One region of the Actinoplanes sp. NPDC049118 genome, then DNA from elsewhere that is predicted to be linked to it. Evidence: riboswitches for the same ligand, from Rfam matches in the RefSeq annotation. Region 1 holds a riboswitch; the other holds the start of a gene.
What was found. Region 1 has a riboswitch for thiamine pyrophosphate ahead of AB0B58_RS20380 (ECF transporter S component). Riboswitches for the same ligand answer to the same signal wherever they lie in the genome.

Region 1 (8,217 bases):
AGCTCGGTGCCGGCGAACGCTGCGTGCACGAACTGGTCGAGAAGCTGGGCGCGCCCCAACCGCTGGTCTCCCAGCACCTGCGGGTTCTGCGCGGCGCCGGCGTGGTGCGAAGTGCACGCCGGGGGCGGGAGATCGCATACTCACTCGTGGACGAACACGTAGCCCACATCGTCGCCGACGCGGTGAGCCATGCGAGGGAGGGATCATGACCGAACAGGGCATGGGCGACGAGGGCACCGTTGTCAGGAACACGAAGCAGCGGACCGCGGTGAGCGCGGCCCTCGCCGAGGCCGAGGGCTTCAACAGCGCGCAGGATCTGCACGCCATGCTGCGCAACCGGGGCGAACGGGTCGGCCTCACCACCGTCTACCGGACCCTGCAGGGCCTCGCCGACGCCGGCGAGATAGACGTGATGCGCCCGCCGGGCGGCGAGCACCTCTACCGCCGGTGCAGCCAGGGTCACCACCACCACCTGGTCTGCCGCTCCTGCGGGCGGGCCGTCGAGGTCGAGGGCCCGGCCGTCGAGACCTGGGCCGAAAAGGTCGCCGCCAACCACGGCTTCGTCGACGTCTCGCACACCATGGAGATCTTCGGAACCTGCCCGGAGTGCGCCGACAAGCGTTCCTAGCCGGGCCGTGGGACGCTGGCCCGCGTGAAGATGTACGCCGATCGGCTGCCCACCGCCGTACGCCAGCTCCTTACCGACCTGCTCGTCGTGTTCTGGGTCTACGCGTGGATCCGGGCCGGGATCTGGGTCAACGACACGGTGGAGAAGCTGGGCGTGCCCGGCCAGAAGCTGCAGGAGGCGGGCACCGGCATCGCCGGCAACCTGGGCGACATCTCGAGCAAGGTCGGCCGGGTCCCGGTGGTCGGCGACGACCTGACCACGCCGTTCACCAGGGCCGCGGACGCCGCCAACTCGCTCGCCGAGGCCGGCCGCCAGCAGCAGGAGATGGTGGACAACCTGGCGCTGGCCATCTCCCTGCTGATCGTCGCGGCGCCGCTGGCGCTGGTGCTCTTCGTCTGGCTGCCGCTGCGGCTACGCTGGATGCGCCGGGCCGGGGTGGCGAGCAAGGTCCGCGACGAGCCGGCCGGACAGGACCTGCTGGCATTGCGGGCCCTGGCCACCCGGCCGCTGAACGAGCTGACGAAGCTGGGCCCGGACATCGCACAGTCGTGGCGCAACGGCGACGCGGCGGCGGTTCAGGCGCTGGCGGCGCTCGAGCTCAGGGACATGGGGCTCAAGCCCGCGAAGCCCCGGTAGGCGGCTACTCCTCCTCCTCTTCCTCCTCGTAGTCCATCCAGGCGCGCCGCACGAACGGGATGGCCGCCCAGAACGTCAGGAAGTACGCGGCGGTGACCGCCGCCAGGACGCTCGCGACCCAGATGTTCAGCATGAAGTCGGTGACCAGCAGGACGCTGCTGACCATCGAGACCAGCAGGAAGGCCAGGCCACCGGTGGCCATCCGGTGCGCGTAGCGGACCAGTTCCGGCTTGCGTCCCTTGCGGAACAGCGCCCGGTGGAACGCCACCGGCGAAATGATCATCGCGGCGGCGAACGCGGCCGACATCAGCGCGACGATGTAGGTGTCCTGCTGGAACTGGGTGGTCTTGGGAAAGCCGCTGCTGAACGGCAGGGTCAGCAGAAATGCGAAGAGGACCTGCACGCCGGTCTGGGTGACCCGCAACTCCTGCAGCAGGTCGGCGAAGTTGCGGTTCCAGCGCTGCCGCTCGGTCTCGTGACCGGTCGGTTGCCGCTCCGGGGCCATCGAGCCTCCTCGTGATGACGCGGGGAACGCCGTCAGACGCCGATGCGGGCCAGAGTCACCTCGGCCAGCGCCTGCGGCGCCTCCTCGGGCACCCAGTGGCCGATCCCGCGCAGGGTGACGAACCGGTAGTCCGCCTCGACCCAGGCGGCGGTGGACAGGGCCGCCGGCCTGCCGACGGCCGGGTCGCCGTCGCTCCATACGTAGGTGGTGGGCACGGTGATCTTGCCAACCTTGGCCAGATTACCCGTGGTGAGAGCGCGGTACCAGTTCAGGGCGCCGGTCAGCCGGCCCCGGTCGTGCATCGCGGTGGCGTACTGGCCGGCGCGGGCGCCGATCGGGCGCATCATCGATCGCAGCACCTTCGCGTCGGCGGCGAGCAGCAGCCGCTCGGCGATCCGGGAGCGGAACACACCCATGTAGGCGAACCGCAGCTTCTGCGAGGGCTGGTTGTGCAGCGCGACGCCGAGACCGCGCGGGTGCGGCACCGAGACGGCCGTGAGCGTGCTGACCCGCTCGGGATGCAGGTCGGCCAGCATCCAGCCGACCTGCGCACCCCAGTCGTGGCCGACGACGTGCGCCTTGGGTACGCCGAGCGCGTCGAGCACCGCGACCGCGTCGGCCGTCGGCTCGTCGAGACGGTAGTCGGCGACCGCGGCGGGCCGGGCACCGCGCGAATAGCCGCGCTGGTCCAGCGCGTACGTGCGTAATCCGGCGGCGTGCAACCGGGGAAGGATAAGATCGAACTCGCGGTGATCCTGCGGGAAGCCGTGCAGCAGGAGCACCGGCGGGCCGTCGACCGGGCCACCTTCGTGCACGTCGAAGGTCAGCCCTCTCGCCTTGATCTCCATGTGACGCCTCCTACCCTGTTCCGTACGTCTGTACGGTGTTAGCGTCATCGAAACACATGCACTGAGGATTGTTCGCGACGGCGGAGACGCGGTGCGTCGCCTACGCGATGCGCCGGTCCAGGCAGGTCGCGAACAAACTTCACCGACAGGGGAGCGCACAGCGCTGAGAGTGCGGGTCACCCCGCAGACCCTCGAACCTGATCTGGGTAATGCCAGCGCAGGGAGCTCGGTCTTTCTCCAGCCGCGCCGCGTCCGGGCGACACCCGGGTGTGGCGCCGCGTCTCCTCCCGGTATGAGCTGGGAGGCACGAATGAATTTCCGCTGGCGCACCATCGACATCATCGTCGCATCGATCATCGCCGTAGCCTTCGGCGTGATCTTCTGGGCCTGGAACCTGGTCTGGAGCGCCACCGACGGCGCGTTCGCCTTCTTCCCGCCCGCGCAGGCGCTGCTCTACGGCGTCTGGCTGATGCCGGCCGTGCTGGCCGGGCTGATCATCCGCAAGCCGGGTGCCGCGCTCTACACCGAGACGGTCGCGGCCGTCATCTCCGCGCTGCTGGGTGCGGCCTGGGGCGCCACGGTCATCCCGCAGGGCCTGGTGCAGGGCCTCGGCGCGGAGCTGGCGTTCGCGCTGCTGCTGTACCGCTCGTGGAAGCTGCCGGCGGCGCTGCTCGCCGGCCTGCTGACCGGGCTCAGCGCGGCGGTGTTCGACTTCTTCGCCTGGAACGCGGCCTACGACCTGTGGGACTACCGGATCCCGTACGCGCTGCTCACGATCGTCAGCAGCACGATCATCGCGGGGGCCGGTTCCTGGGCGCTGACCCGGGCGCTGGCGCCGACCGGCGTGCTGGACCGCTTCGCCGCGGGCCGCGACCGAGCCCTGGTCTAACCGTGCCCGAGGTCGTGCTGCGCGGGTTCGGCTGGCGCCACGCCGGGCGCCGGGCCTGGGCCGTGCGCGGCGTCGACCTGCGCATCTCACACGGCGAGCGGGTGCTCCTGCTGGGTCCCTCCGGGGCCGGCAAGAGCACCCTGCTCGCCGCGCTCGCCGGCCTGCTGCCCGAGGACTCCGGCGAGTCCGAGGGCACGGTCGAGATCGACGGGCTGGAACCGGCAAAGGCCCGCGAACGCGTCGGCATCGTCTTCCAGGACCCGCAGACCCAGCTCGTGATGGCCCGCAGCGGCGACGACGTGGCGTTCGGCCTCGAGAACCGGGGCGTGCCCGCGGAGGAGATCTGGCCGCGGGTGTCCGTCGCGCTCGACCGCGTCGGATTCCCGTACCCGATCGACCGCAGGACCGCCGCCCTGTCCGGCGGCGAGCAGCAGCGCCTGGCCCTCGCCGGGGTCCTGGCGCCGCGGCCGGGCCTGCTGCTGCTCGACGAGCCGACCGCGAACCTCGACCCGGCGGGCGGCGCGCTGATCCGCTCGGCGATCGCCCGCTCGCACGACCCGGACACCACGCTGATCCTGGTCGAGCACCGGATCGCCGAGGCGCTCACCCTGGTCGACCGGGTGGTCGTGCTGGAGCCGGGCGGCGGCGTCCGCGCCGACGGCACGCCCTCGGCCGTCTTCTCCCTCCTCGGCGATCAGCTCGCCGAACAGGGCGTCTGGGTGCCGGGCCGGCCGCTGCCCGCGCACCGGGCCGTCGCGCCGCCGGCCGACACCCTGGTACGCGCGGAGCACGTCACCGTGCGGCACCGGCTTCCGGCGACAAGCATCCGGGTACGGGCCGGCGAGGCACTGGCCGTGACGGGCCCGAACGGCGCCGGCAAATCCACGCTGGCCCTGGTGCTCGGCGGACTGCTCGCCCCCACCTCGGGCTCGGTCGACGCGGCGCCGGGCGGTGCGCCGCACAGGTGGCGGGCCGCGGCGCTCACCCAGCGCATCGGATCGGTCTTCCAGTCACCGGAACACCAGTTCGTCACGTCCCGGGTGGCCGACGAACTCGCGCTCGGGCCCCGGCAGCTGGGGCGCCCGGACGTCTCCGCCATCGTGGACGAACTGCTCGACCGGCTGCGGCTGACGAAGCTGGCGGGCGCGAACCCGTACACCCTCTCCGGGGGCGAGGCCCGGCGGCTCAGCGTCGCGACGGCCCTGGCCACCGCGCCCCGGCTGCTCGTACTCGACGAGCCGACCTTCGGCCAGGACCGGCGCACCTGGATCGAGCTGGTCGAGCTGCTGGCCAGGCTGCGCGACGACGGGTGCGGCATCGTCGCGGTAACCCACGACGAGGACTTCGTCACCGCGCTCGCCGACCGCACCGTCGTCCTGGGCCGGCCCGGATGACCCTCGTCCTGGAACCGGTCGCCGACGCCACCGCCGTCCTGGCCCGGCGCAATCCGGTCGCCAAGCTGGGGGCGGCGCTGCTGTTCTCACTGCCGCTGGTGGCGACCCTCGACCCGCTGACGCCCGGCCTGGCGCTCGTGATCGAGCTGGCGCTGCTGCCGCTCTTCGGCGTCCGCTACCGCGTGCTGGCCCGGCGGGCGTGGCCGCTCGCGCTGGCCGCCGCCGGCGTCCTGATCACCATGGTGCTGTTCGCGGCCGACCGCACCGGCGCGCTGCTGTTCTCGCTCGGCCCGTTCGACATCACCACCGGCGTGGTCATGGGCGCGCTGGGCCTGGTGCTGCGCCTCTTCGCGGTCGCGCTGCCCGGCATCATCGTCTTCGCCACCACCGACCCGACCGATCTCGCGGACGCCCTGGTGCAGAACGCGAAGGCACCCGCCCGCTTCGCCATCGGCGCGCTCGCGGCCTTCCGGATGATCCCGCTGCTCGGCGAGGAGTGGCAGATGCTCGGCCTGGCCCGCCGGGCCCGCGGCATCGACGCCGGCCGCAACCCGATCGCGCGGCTGCGGCTGTTCGGGTCCACCGCGTTCGCCCTGCTGGTCGGCGCCCTGCGCCGCGGCGCCCGGCTGGCGCTGGCGATGGACGCCCGCGGCTTCGACTCCGGAATCCCCCGCACCTGCGCCCGCCGCCAGGTCTTCGGCCGCGCGGACGCGGCCCTGCTGATCGGCGCGGCCGTGCTCTCGGCGGCGATCCTGACGACAAGCGTCCAGGCCGGGCTCTTCCGCCCGATCATCGGCTGAGACCGTCGGATTCGCGGTTTGCGCTCCTGTTCGCCGCGGGGTCACCCGGCTGACACCTCACGTTGGACAGCCGCCACGAGATTGACGCGGACATCCCTGTCGATCTTCGGCTCCGACGGCCAGTACCGGGTCATCGACCAGGCCGGGCACGGGCACCCCGACACCGCAACGGCGGTGCACTGGCTGCGACGTACCGGATACCGCCCCCGGCAGACCTGGCGCTCCGGGCCGAACTGAGAGTCCGGGTATGTTCGCGGGTGTGGCTTGGACGACTGCCGTTGACGGGTTCCGGCTTGCGTACGAGCGGACCGGCGCCGGCCCCGCCGTGGTGTTGCTGCACGGGTGGCCGAGCGACCGAACCGAGTACCGCGACGTTGTTCCGCTCCTGCCGGCGGCCGACGTGGTGGTGCCCGACCTGCGCGGCTTCGGCGCGTCCGACAGGCATTCGGCCGACCCGGCGAGGTACAGCGCCGGCGCGCAGGCGCGCAGCGTCATCGGGCTGATCGAGGAGCTCGGGCTGGACCGGCCGGTCCTCGGCGGGCACGACATCGGCAGCCGCGTCGCGCAGGCCGTGGCCCGGCACCGCCCCGACCTGATCCGGGCGCTGGTGCTCACGCCACCGCTGCCGGGGATCGGCGAGCGGATCCTGACCCCGGCGGCGCAGCAGGAGTTCTGGTACGTGGCCTTCCACCGGCTTGGGCTCGCGGACGAACTCATCGACGGCCGGCCCGACGCCGTGCGCCGCTACCTGCGCCACTTCTGGACGCACTGGTCCGGGCCCGGGTTCACCCTCGCCGAGGACCACCTCGACCATCTCGTCGCGCTGTACTCCGAGCCGGGCGCGTTCGCCGCGTCCATCGGCTGGTACCGCTACGGCGCCAGCGGGCTCGCGCGGGTTGCGGCCGAACCGGTGCCGCAGCCGGCGGAGCGGATCACCGTGCCGACCACGGTGCTGTGGCCCGAGCACGACCCGCTGTTTCCCACCGGCTGGTCCGACCGGCTCGACCGGTTCTTCGCCGACGTCCGGCTGCGGCACGTCGACGGCGGGCACTTCCTGCCGCTGGAGTGCCCGCGAGAGTTCGCCGCGGCCGTGGCCACCGCGACGACGGTCACCGGTTCAGCGTGATCCAGTAGCGCCGCACCGATACGTGCTCGAGGCGGCGGACGCCCTCCAGGACACCGCCGTTGCGTTCGATCGTCCGGGCCGAGGCGACGTTGTCCGCCAGGCACGGGATGAGCACCTGCTCCAGGCCGAGAGCGCGGGCCTCGCCGAGCATCTCGGCCAGCGCCCAGCTCGCCAGGCCGCGGCGGCGCGCGGACGGGCGTACGCCGTAGCCGACGTGGCCGATGCCGTCGTCGAACTTGTGCCGCAGGTCGATTCCTCCGAGGACCCGGCCGTCCTCGACGATCCAGCGCGGTGAGACGTGCTTCTCGTCCGGGCAGGGCTCCCCGGCCCGGTGGGTCAGGTGGAGGCGTCGGTGCACCCAGCCGGCGAAGCCCTCCGGCGAGTCCAGGTCGTCGCCGGCCTTGATGCCGAATCCGTCCTCGTGCAGACCGGGACCCCATTCGTCGCGGCATTCCAGGAAGGCGGTGTGCAGGAGAACGGTCGGCAGAATCAGTTCAGGCATGCGGCGACGGTAGCCACCACCCGACCGGACAGGCGAATTCGCATTGAGGCATCCACAGTCCAAATTGCGCCACAAACCGGAAAGGCGTTCAGGGGTGTGCATGAAGGCCGCTTTCGGCTGTCCACGGCCGGTTCAGGGTCATCGCCGGGCCACTCACGCCCGAGCTCGCGCTCGACAATAAACGAGCAGTGCAGCCGAAAGTGACCTTGGCCATTGTCTTTGCCGCGGACTGGCGATAGCGGTTGTCCGGGGTACGAGAATGGCGTGCATGGGCACCTGGCTGGCGACCATCCGCTTCCCCGACGGCACGTGCAAATACGCGAGATACAGCACGGTCGTGGAGGAGATGTACCACCCGCTGTACGCCGAGTGCTCGATAGGAGGAGACCGCGGCGAAGTCGCCGGCGAACCACTACCCGGCCGTCCCGAGCTGCCGCGGTCGGCGGCGGCGGACCTCGTGCCCGTGGTGATCGACGTGGAGTCGTACAACGACGCGTGGCACGCGCTGTACTGCCCGCGCCGCGCGCTGCTGGCCGGCCCGTTCTCCGGCTTCCATCGCGACCGGATGCAGGCGGAGTTCGAGCTGGCCCGCGACGAGCACGGGGTGCGGCACCTCGGCTGGTCGGAGTCGACGAGCCTGTGCGGAAGGCCGCTGACCGGTGAGCCGCTCGTCTTCCACGACCACCTGGCCGACTGGGGACCGATGGAGCCACCCGAGCCGATCGAGCCGGTGGAGGTGATCGACCTGTACGCCGACTGGGACGAGCCCGACATGTGCCGCGCGTGCCTGCTCACCACGGTGGCCGTGCTGCCCGAGCGTGACGTGGTCCGCCCGGACATGACGCTGACCATGCCGGACCGGGCCCGCACGGCGGGCGCGGGTTGGTGG
Region 2 (8,217 bases), on a different contig from region 1:
GGCCCGGTCGGCGAGCAGCGCCGCGATGGCGGGGTCCCCGATCATGCCGACCTTGACGGCCGCGACGGTGAAGTCGTCGAGCACCGCGGTGAGCTGCGCGGCGACCACGTCGGCGGGCACGGAGTGGATCGCCGTGACCCCGAGCGTGTTCTGCGCGGTAACCGCGGTGAGCACCGAGACGCCGTAGACGCCCAGCGCCGCGAAGGTCTTCAGGTCGGCCTGGATTCCCGCCCCCGCACCGGAATCGGAGCCGGCGATGGTCAGCACCACGGTCGGCGTCATGCCCGCACCCCCGCCGCCGCCACGAGTTCGGCGGTCACCGACTCCGGATCGACCGCCCGCATCACGGCGCCGAGGACCGCCACCCCGGCCGCACCCGCGGCCAGGCACTCGGCGACCCGCCCGGGCGAGTCGATCCCGCCGAGCGCCAGCCACGGCACGTCGCCGGCGAGCTCCGCGGCCCGCGCCGGGCCCAGTGCCGGACCGTATCCGGGCTTGGTCGCCGTCGGGTAGATCGGCGAGAGCGTCACGTAGTCCTCCGTGGACAGTCGCGGCGCGCCGTGGCAGGAACGGCCGACGATCCCGGCATCCGGTGGCACGGGATCGGTCTCCGACAGGTGCACCGCGTCGCCGCCCAGCGGATCCGGCCCGGCGACCACGAGCCGCCCCGGCGGGACCACCACCCGCAGGGCCGCCGCGAGCGCGTACCTCTCGGCGTACGCCAGATCCTTCTCGCGGAGGACGACCCACGACGCGCCGCCGCGGACGGCGGCCGCGACCACCTCGACGAGCGGCCGCGCCGCGAGCCGGCGGTCGGTGAGCACGACGACGCCGCAGGGGGTCACCATGCCGGCCGCCCCTCGTCCGATGTGGATGCGAGCGCGTGATAGCGCCGCGGGATCCGGCCCGCGCCGAACGCCAGCCGCCCTGCCTCGACCGCGTGCCGCATCGCGGCGGCCATCCGCGCGGGATCCTCGGCCCGGGTGACGGCGCTCGCGACCAGCACCGCGTCGCAGCCCAGCTCCATCGCCAGCGCGGCGTCCGAGGCGGTGCCGATGCCCGCGTCCAGAATCACCGGCACGTCGACGCTGTCGCGGATCAGCCGGATGTGGTGCGGGTTGGAGATGCCCAGTCCGGAACCGATCGGTGCGCCCGCCGGCATCACCGCCGCGCACCCGACGTCGGCGAGCCGACGGGCCAGGATCGGGTCGTCGCTGGTGTACGGCAGCACCTGGAAGCCGTCCGCCACAAGCGTTTCCGCCGCGCGCAGCAGCTCGACCCCGTCCGGCAGCAGGGTGCGCTCGTCGCCGATGACCTCGAGCTTGATCAGGTCGGTCTCGAAGGCCTCCCGTGCGAGGTGCGCGGCCTTCACCGCGTCGGTGGCGGTGTAGCAGCCGGCCGTGTTGGGCAGGATCCGCATGCCGAGCCGGTCGAGCATCGGCAGCAGCCCGGGCCCGGCGGCGTCGACCCGGCGCAGCGCGACGGTGACCATCTCGGTGCCGGAGGCGACGACGGCGGCCTCGAGCGCGGCCAGGCTCTCCGCGCCGCCGGTGCCCAGGATCAGCCGGGATTCGCCGAACACCTCAGCCTCCCTGCGCCGCGGTGAGCACCTCGACGCGGTCGCCGTCGCGCAGCGGGGCACCGGGCCACGCGGACCGCGGCACGACCTCGCCGTTCACCGCGACCGCGACTCCGCGCCGGGCCTCGGTCAGCTCCGCGACCAGCGCCGCGACGTCGGCCACCTCGACCTCGCGCTCGGTGCCGTTGACGATGACCCTCATGCGAACCTCCCCGGCGCGAACGCGTCCAGCAGCGGATCGGCCTTCCCGGTCGCCACCAGCTCGGCGATCAGGTCGGCGGTGACGGGCGCCAGCAGCACCCCGTTGCGGTGATGCCCGGCGGCGATGATCAGTCCGCCGGTGTGCGTGCCGAGCAGCGGCGCGTTGTCGGGAGTGGCCGGTCGGTGCCGCACCACGGTCTCGGCCAGTTCGCACTCGCCCAGCTCGGGCACCAGGTCGGTGGCGGCCCGCAGCAAGTCGAGCACCTGCCCGGCGGTCACCGTGCTGTCGAGGCGCTCCTCCTGGGTGGCACCGACGACGACCTCGCCGTCGGCCCGCGGCACGAGATAGACGTGCCGGCCGTCGGCCCACCCGCTGACCACGTGCCGCAGCAGGCCGGGTTCGCCGCGCAGCCGCAGCACCAGCCCCTTCACCGGCCGCACCGGCAGCCCGGTCAGCGCGGCGGTCCCGGATCCGGCCGCGACCACCACCGGCACGCCCACCGGCAGGTCGGGCACCCGGCGCCGGACCACGGCCCGCCCAAGGACCGCGCGCAGGGCGGCGACGACCCGGCGCGGATCGACCTGGCGGTCGTCGGGCGCGTGCGCGCCGCCGCGCAACCGCGGCGAGAGCGCCGGCTCCAGGTCGCGCAGCGCGCTGGGCCCGAGCGGGCTCACCCCCAACCCAAGACCTCGCCGGTACGCCCAGAGCCGCTGCGCCGCGGCCAGGTCGTCGGCGGTCAACGCGACGGTCAGCGTGCCCGTGCGGTCGTAGCCGACGTCGATCCCGGCCTCCCGGCCCAGCTCGGCGGCGAATCCGGGCCACCGTCCCGCGGACTCGACCATGAGTTCGGTCAGCGCCTCCTGCCCGAAGCCCGTCTCCCCGGCCGGCGCCAGCATCCCCGCGGCGGCGTACCAGGCGCCGTCGTCTCCCCCGTCGTCGTGGACGGTCACCGCGAGCCCGCGCTGCGCGCACCGCCAGGCGATCGAGAGCCCGATGATGCCGCCGCCGACGACCACGACCTCGGTGGCGCTCATCCGAGCGCCTCCAGCAGTTCCCCGGCGGCCCGCTCCGGATCCGCCGCGTTCGCGATCGCGCCGACGACCGCCACCGCGGCGGCTCCCGCGGCCATCAGCGAGCCCGCGTTCGCGGCCGTCACGCCGCCGATGGCGACGATCGGGGTGTCCGGTACGGCGGCGGCGACCTCGCCGATGACGACCGGGCCGAGCGGATCCGGCAGGCCGCACTTGGTCGTGGTCACGAAGGCCGGCCCCACGCCCAGGTAGGACGCGCCCGCCCGCCTCGCCGCGCGGGCGGCCGCCGGGTCGCGGCAGGTGGCGCCGAGCACCCCGGCGGGTCCGAGGACCTTGCGCGCCGCCGCGACGGGAAGGTCGGCGGCGCCGACGTGCCCGCCGTCCGCGCCGACTGCCAGCGCGACGTGCAGACGGTCGTTGACCAGGCAAAGCACGCCGTGCGGCCGGCAGATCTCCAGGACGGCGTCCGCCAGTTCGTACGCCTCGCGGTCGCTGACGTCGTCCTCGACGCGGATCTGGACCGCCAGTCGCCCGGTCGCGCCGCGCCGGTGCGCCGCGGCGACCGTTGCGGCGACGACGGCCAGCGGCTTTCGCCCGCCCCGGGCATCGGTGATCACATGAAGATGCGGGAAATCAGGGCCCACAACACGCTCCTCCCTGCGCCGGCATGACCCGGATCAGGTTCGACGGTCGGGGGCCGCGACAGCCCCCCTCTCAGCCCGGTGCACCGGACTCCCGTGGGGTTGGTTCCGCGGAGACCGTAACCCCGCGCCCTGCCGCCCGTAAACCCCCCTCGTCACTCCACAGTGGGTGGCCGCACCGCCCCGGAGCGCACGCAGGCTGGCCTTTCGCCCGCGAAACCCGCACACACCTTGCTCATGATCAAGAAGGTGACGGGCGTCACCGCGGACACGGAAGTGGGAGGCGCGCTCCTAGCGGACGTCCCAGACCGGCTCGGGGGTCTCCACGACCTCGCCGTCGCCCTGGAAGAGCACGAAGCGGTCGAAGCCCCGGGTGAACCAGCGGTCGTGGGTCACCGCGATCACCGTGCCCTCGAACGCCTGCAGGCCCTCCTCGAGCGCCTCCGCCGAGGCCAGGTCCAGGTTGTCCGTCGGCTCGTCCAGCAGCAACACGGTCGCGCCGGAGAGCTCGAGCAGCAGCACCAGGAAACGCGCCTGCTGCCCGCCCGAGAGCGTGCCGAAGACCTGATCGCCCTGCGCCGCGAGCTCGTAGCGGTTGAGGGCCTTCATCGCGCCCGCCCGGTCCATGCCGCTACGGTGATCGTCTCCCCGCCACAGGATCTCGACGAGGGTGCGTTTGAGCAGCTCCGGGCGGTCGTGCGTCTGCGAGAAGTGGCCGGGCCGGACCCGTGCGCCCAGCCGGGCGACGCCGTTGTGCGCCACGTGGGCCAGCGGCGCACCGTCGACCGGCTTGTTGTCGACGTCGGGGGCGGTGCCGCCGGCGGCCAGCAGGCGCAGGAAGTGGCTCTTGCCGGTGCCGTTGGCGCCGAGCACCGCGACCCGGTCGCCGTACCAGATCTCCAGATCGAACGGGAATGTCAGGTTCTCCAGCTCCAGGCCGGTGCACATCACCGCGCGCTTGCCCGTACGCCCGCCGCGCAGGTTCATCCGCAGCGACTGCTCCTTCGGCGGCAACGGCGGCGGACCGGCCTCCTCGAACTTGCGCAGCCGGGTCTGCGCAGCCTGATAGCGCGACGCCAGCCCGTCGTTGAAGGCCGCCTTGTTCTTCAGCGTGAAGACCAGTTCGCGGAGCTTCTCGTGCTCCTCGTCCCAGCGCCGGCGCAGTTCGAGCAGACGCTCGTGCCGACCCGCGCGGGCCTCGTGCCAGGACGCGAAGCCGCCCGGATGCGTCCACGCGCCGCCGCCCTCGACGGCGACGACCCGGTCCGCGGTCTGCGCCAGCAGTTCCCGGTCGTGCGAAACGTAGAGCACCGACTTGGGCGACTCCCGCAGCCGGGCCTCCAGCCAGCGCTTGCCGGGCACGTCGAGGAAGTTGTCCGGCTCGTCGAGCAGCAGCACCTCGTCGCCGCCGCGCAGCAGCAGGTCGAGGGCGAAGCGTTTCTGCTGGCCGCCGGAGAGCGTCCGCACCGGACGGTGCCGGACCTCGTCCCACGGCTTGCCGAGGATGGCGACGGCGACGACATCGAAGAGCACCTCGGCGTCGTACCCGCCGGCCTCGCCCCAGCCGGCGATCGCGTTGGCGTATCCGATCTGCGCCTTCTCCGCGTCGGGACGCGCGTCGAGCGCCGCCTGCGCGGCCGCGAGCACCCCGCCGGCCGCGCGCAGCGGCGGCGCGGCCAGGGACAGGGCCAGGTCCTCGAGGGTACGGTCATCGCCGATCATGCCGATGAACTGCCGCATGACCCCGAGCCCGCCCGTGCGCGCGATGGTGCCGACGGGCGTGGGCGTGTCCCCGGCGACCATCCGCAGCAGCGTGGTCTTGCCGGCGCCGTTCGGCCCGACGAGCGCCACCTTCGCGCCCTCGCCGACCCGGAACGACACGTCGGAGAAGAGCTCGCGGCCGTCCGGCAGCACGAATCCGACGCCTGAGACGTCTACGTAACCCACGCGAGCATCCTCCCCGACAAAGAGCGGCAGGTCAGCCGGTTTTCCGGGTCACGCGCAGCACCCGGAAACCCCGCTGGCTGGCCGTTCGCACCACTTCCCAACCCAGCGACGTGAGCCAGGTGTGCAGCGAATCACCGCCGAGATTCCGGTTGATCACGAGCCAGCCGACGCCGGCGGGCTTCAGCCGGGGCAGCCAGCGCTCCATCAGGGCGTGCAGCTCGGCCTTGCCGACGTGGGTGGGCGGGTTGCTCCAGATCTCGTCGAACGCCGTTTCATCGGGCACGTCGTCAGGTGCCGCCACGTGCACCCGGTCCGCGAGGCCGAGAGCGGCCGCGTTCTCCACCGTCAGGTCGCGGGCCCGGGCGTTGACGTCGATCGCCCACACGGTCGCCGCCGGCGCCTCGGTCGCGAGCACGCACGCGATCGGGCCGTAGCCGCACCCGAGGTCGAGAAAGGTGGCGCCGCCGGCCGCGGCGGTCGGCAGATCGGCCTTGCGCAGCAGCACGGCGGTGCCGGGGTCGAGCCGCCCGGCGGAGAACACACCCGCCGCGACGGCGAGGTCATAGGCCCGCCCGGCGGCGGTGAACTCGATGCGGCTCCGGTTCTCGGGCGCGGCGGGTTCGGCGCTGAAGTAATGATCGGCGGTCACAACACCCATCCTCCCTCAACCGCCGGGCCGCAACGACGGGAGGCCGCCGGGGGTGCCGCACAGTCTGTGCGTCCATCGATCACGGTGCGCTCCTACCGTGGCCTGCATGCCTGGCGAACCGCACCCCCGATCCGCACATCGCGCGAACCCGGAGGGCGGACTCGCATTACTGACGCGACAGGCGCTGGCCGGACCGGCCCTCGCCCGCCAGGCGCTCGCCCGGCAGGGCCTGACCCGACAGGCCCCGCCGCAGCACCGCCAGACCCGCGCCGCGCCGCCCCGGGCCGCGCACGCTCACGCCGCCCGGCCGCAGCGGCCGCGGCGCGGGCCCTGGCGGCGGGCCTCCCGCGAACCGCAGCAGGCGCAACGGGCGTTGCAGACCCTGATGAGCGGGATGGGCGCCGCGATCGTCGTGTCGATCGTGGGGCTGAGCGCGTTCTTCATCATCGCCGACGAGCGGCACGGGTACAGCGACGCCGCGGCCCCACCGGCGGTCTCGTCGCCGGCGATCGGCTCACGCGAGCTGGACGCCGAGCCGCTGAGCCTGCGCGAGGTCTTCCCCCGACCGGAGATCCGCCTGGTCTCGGGTGCGGCGCCCTACCAGGTCACCATGACCCACATCGACACCGACTGCGATGTCGCCACCACCAGGGAGCTGGGCGCCCTGCTCGCCGAGCACGGCTGCAGCCAGGTGGTCCGGGCCGGCCTGACCGCGCCGTTCGGCGGCTATCAGGTCACCACGGGCATCTTCAACCTCGCCGAGGAGGCCGGCGCGACGCAGTCCTCCGAGGAGGCAGGCGCGCTGGTCGAGAGCGGCCGCGGCAGCTTCGCCGCCATGGGCGGGCTCGGCAGCGATCCGCTCGCCGAGCCGATGGCGCAGGTCGGCTGGCACCACCGCGGCCACTTCCTGCTCTACTGCGTGATCGCCCGCCCGGACGGCCGCCTCGTCGCCGACGACGACCCGTACGCGCAACGGATCACCGCCGACCTGATCAAGCACTACCTGGACGAGACGATCATCGGTAACAGGGAGGGACGGCCATAGGGGGTGTCTCCGCGCCAGACATCCCCTAGGCGCGCAGGCGGCGGGTGGCCTCGGCGCGGTCCGCGTAGTCCGACTCCGCCGGATAGCCCACCGCGATCAGGGTCAGCCCGTGCGCGGGCGCGACGGTGACCTCGCTCGACCGCTCCCGCAGCGTCAGCAGCTTCGCCGGCCAGGACGCGTCCCGCCGCCCGTCGCCGACGGTCAGCATGGCGCCGACCAGGCTGCGCACCATGGCCTGGCAGAACGCGTCGGCCTGCACGGTGGCGACGGCGACGCCGTCGTCCTCGCGCCGCCAGTCGAGCCGGGTGATGGCCCGCACGGTGGTGGCGTGCTCCTTGCGCTTGCAGAACGCGGCGAAGTCGTGCAGCCCGACCAGCCCGGCGGCGGCCTCGCGCAGGCGGTCGAGATCCAGCGGCCGCACCCACCAGAGCGTGTCGTAGCGGCGCAGCGGCTCGGGCCCGGAAACGGTGTCGGCGACCCGGTACTCGTAGCGGCGGAAGGTGGCGGAGAACCGGGCGTCGAAAGTGGACGGCACCGGCGTCACGGCCCGGACCCGGGCGTCCGGGGGCATGAGCGCGGCCAGCCGACGCAGCAGCGAGCCCTCCAGGGTCGACCAGGCGGCCGTCGGCAGGTCGATGTGGCAGACCTGGCCGGTCGCGTGCACCCCGGCGTCGGTGCGGCCGGCGACGGTAAGGCCCAGCGGGACGGGGCCGACGAGCCGCTCGAGCGCCTCGACGAGCACCCCGGCGACGGTGCGCCGGGTCGGCTGCGCGGCCCAGCCCGAAAACTCCCGGCCGTCGTAGGAGACGTCCAGGCGCAGTCGCGTTGTTTCGTCCATGTCGACCTGATACCCCGCAAAGTTCGTGGACTGGGTAGCCGTACAAGAGGAAGGCCCGGCACCCACCAGGGGTGCCGGGCCTCACAACCTTGCGAAGGATCAGGCCTTGGCGTCGGTGTCTTCGCCCTCGGCCTTGTCGCCCGTTTCCTCGGTGCCCTGGTCGCCGGCGGCGTCGGACGCGGTCACGTTGGCGGGAGCCTCGTCCTCGCGGGCGAGCGCCTCGACCTTGTCCTGCTGCGCGGCGGCCTTGCGGGCCGCCTTCTTGGCCGGCGCCGTGGTGGCCGC

Region 2: it holds a riboswitch for thiamine pyrophosphate, as region 1 does, so the genes downstream of both, thiE (thiamine phosphate synthase) here and AB0B58_RS20380 (ECF transporter S component) in region 1, are expected to answer to the same signal.

What each region holds. Positions count from the first base shown of each region.
Region 1 covers NZ_JBEZDY010000012.1:116,107-124,323, reverse strand. Annotated here, with positions in the region: gene AB0B58_RS20405 (metalloregulator ArsR/SmtB family transcription factor) at 1-209, shown strand, start outside; gene AB0B58_RS20400 (Fur family transcriptional regulator) at 221-628, shown strand; gene AB0B58_RS20395 (hypothetical protein) at 659-1,264, shown strand; gene AB0B58_RS20390 (DUF6328 family protein) at 1,269-1,769, opposite strand; gene AB0B58_RS20385 (alpha/beta fold hydrolase) at 1,802-2,617, opposite strand; TPP riboswitch at 2,755-2,859, shown strand; gene AB0B58_RS20380 (ECF transporter S component) at 2,928-3,506, shown strand; gene AB0B58_RS20375 (ATP-binding cassette domain-containing protein) at 3,509-4,900, shown strand; gene AB0B58_RS20370 (energy-coupling factor transporter transmembrane component T) at 4,897-5,700, shown strand; gene AB0B58_RS20365 (hypothetical protein) at 5,782-5,937, shown strand; gene AB0B58_RS20360 (alpha/beta hydrolase) at 5,960-6,826, shown strand; gene AB0B58_RS20355 (GNAT family N-acetyltransferase) at 6,810-7,328, opposite strand; gene AB0B58_RS20350 (hypothetical protein) at 7,597-8,217, shown strand, end outside.
Region 2 covers NZ_JBEZDY010000015.1:215,709-223,925, reverse strand. Annotated here, with positions in the region: gene thiD (bifunctional hydroxymethylpyrimidine kinase/phosphomethylpyrimidine kinase) at 1-282, opposite strand, end outside; gene AB0B58_RS24970 (thiamine phosphate synthase) at 279-848, opposite strand; gene AB0B58_RS24965 (thiazole synthase) at 842-1,582, opposite strand; gene thiS (sulfur carrier protein ThiS) at 1,584-1,781, opposite strand; gene AB0B58_RS24955 (FAD-dependent oxidoreductase) at 1,778-2,815, opposite strand; gene thiE (thiamine phosphate synthase) at 2,812-3,396, opposite strand; TPP riboswitch at 3,450-3,561, opposite strand; gene AB0B58_RS24945 (ATP-binding cassette domain-containing protein) at 3,745-5,400, opposite strand; gene AB0B58_RS24940 (methyltransferase) at 5,432-6,049, opposite strand; gene AB0B58_RS24935 (hypothetical protein) at 6,156-7,094, shown strand; gene truA (tRNA pseudouridine(38-40) synthase TruA) at 7,120-7,932, opposite strand; gene rplQ (50S ribosomal protein L17) at 8,032-8,217, opposite strand, start outside.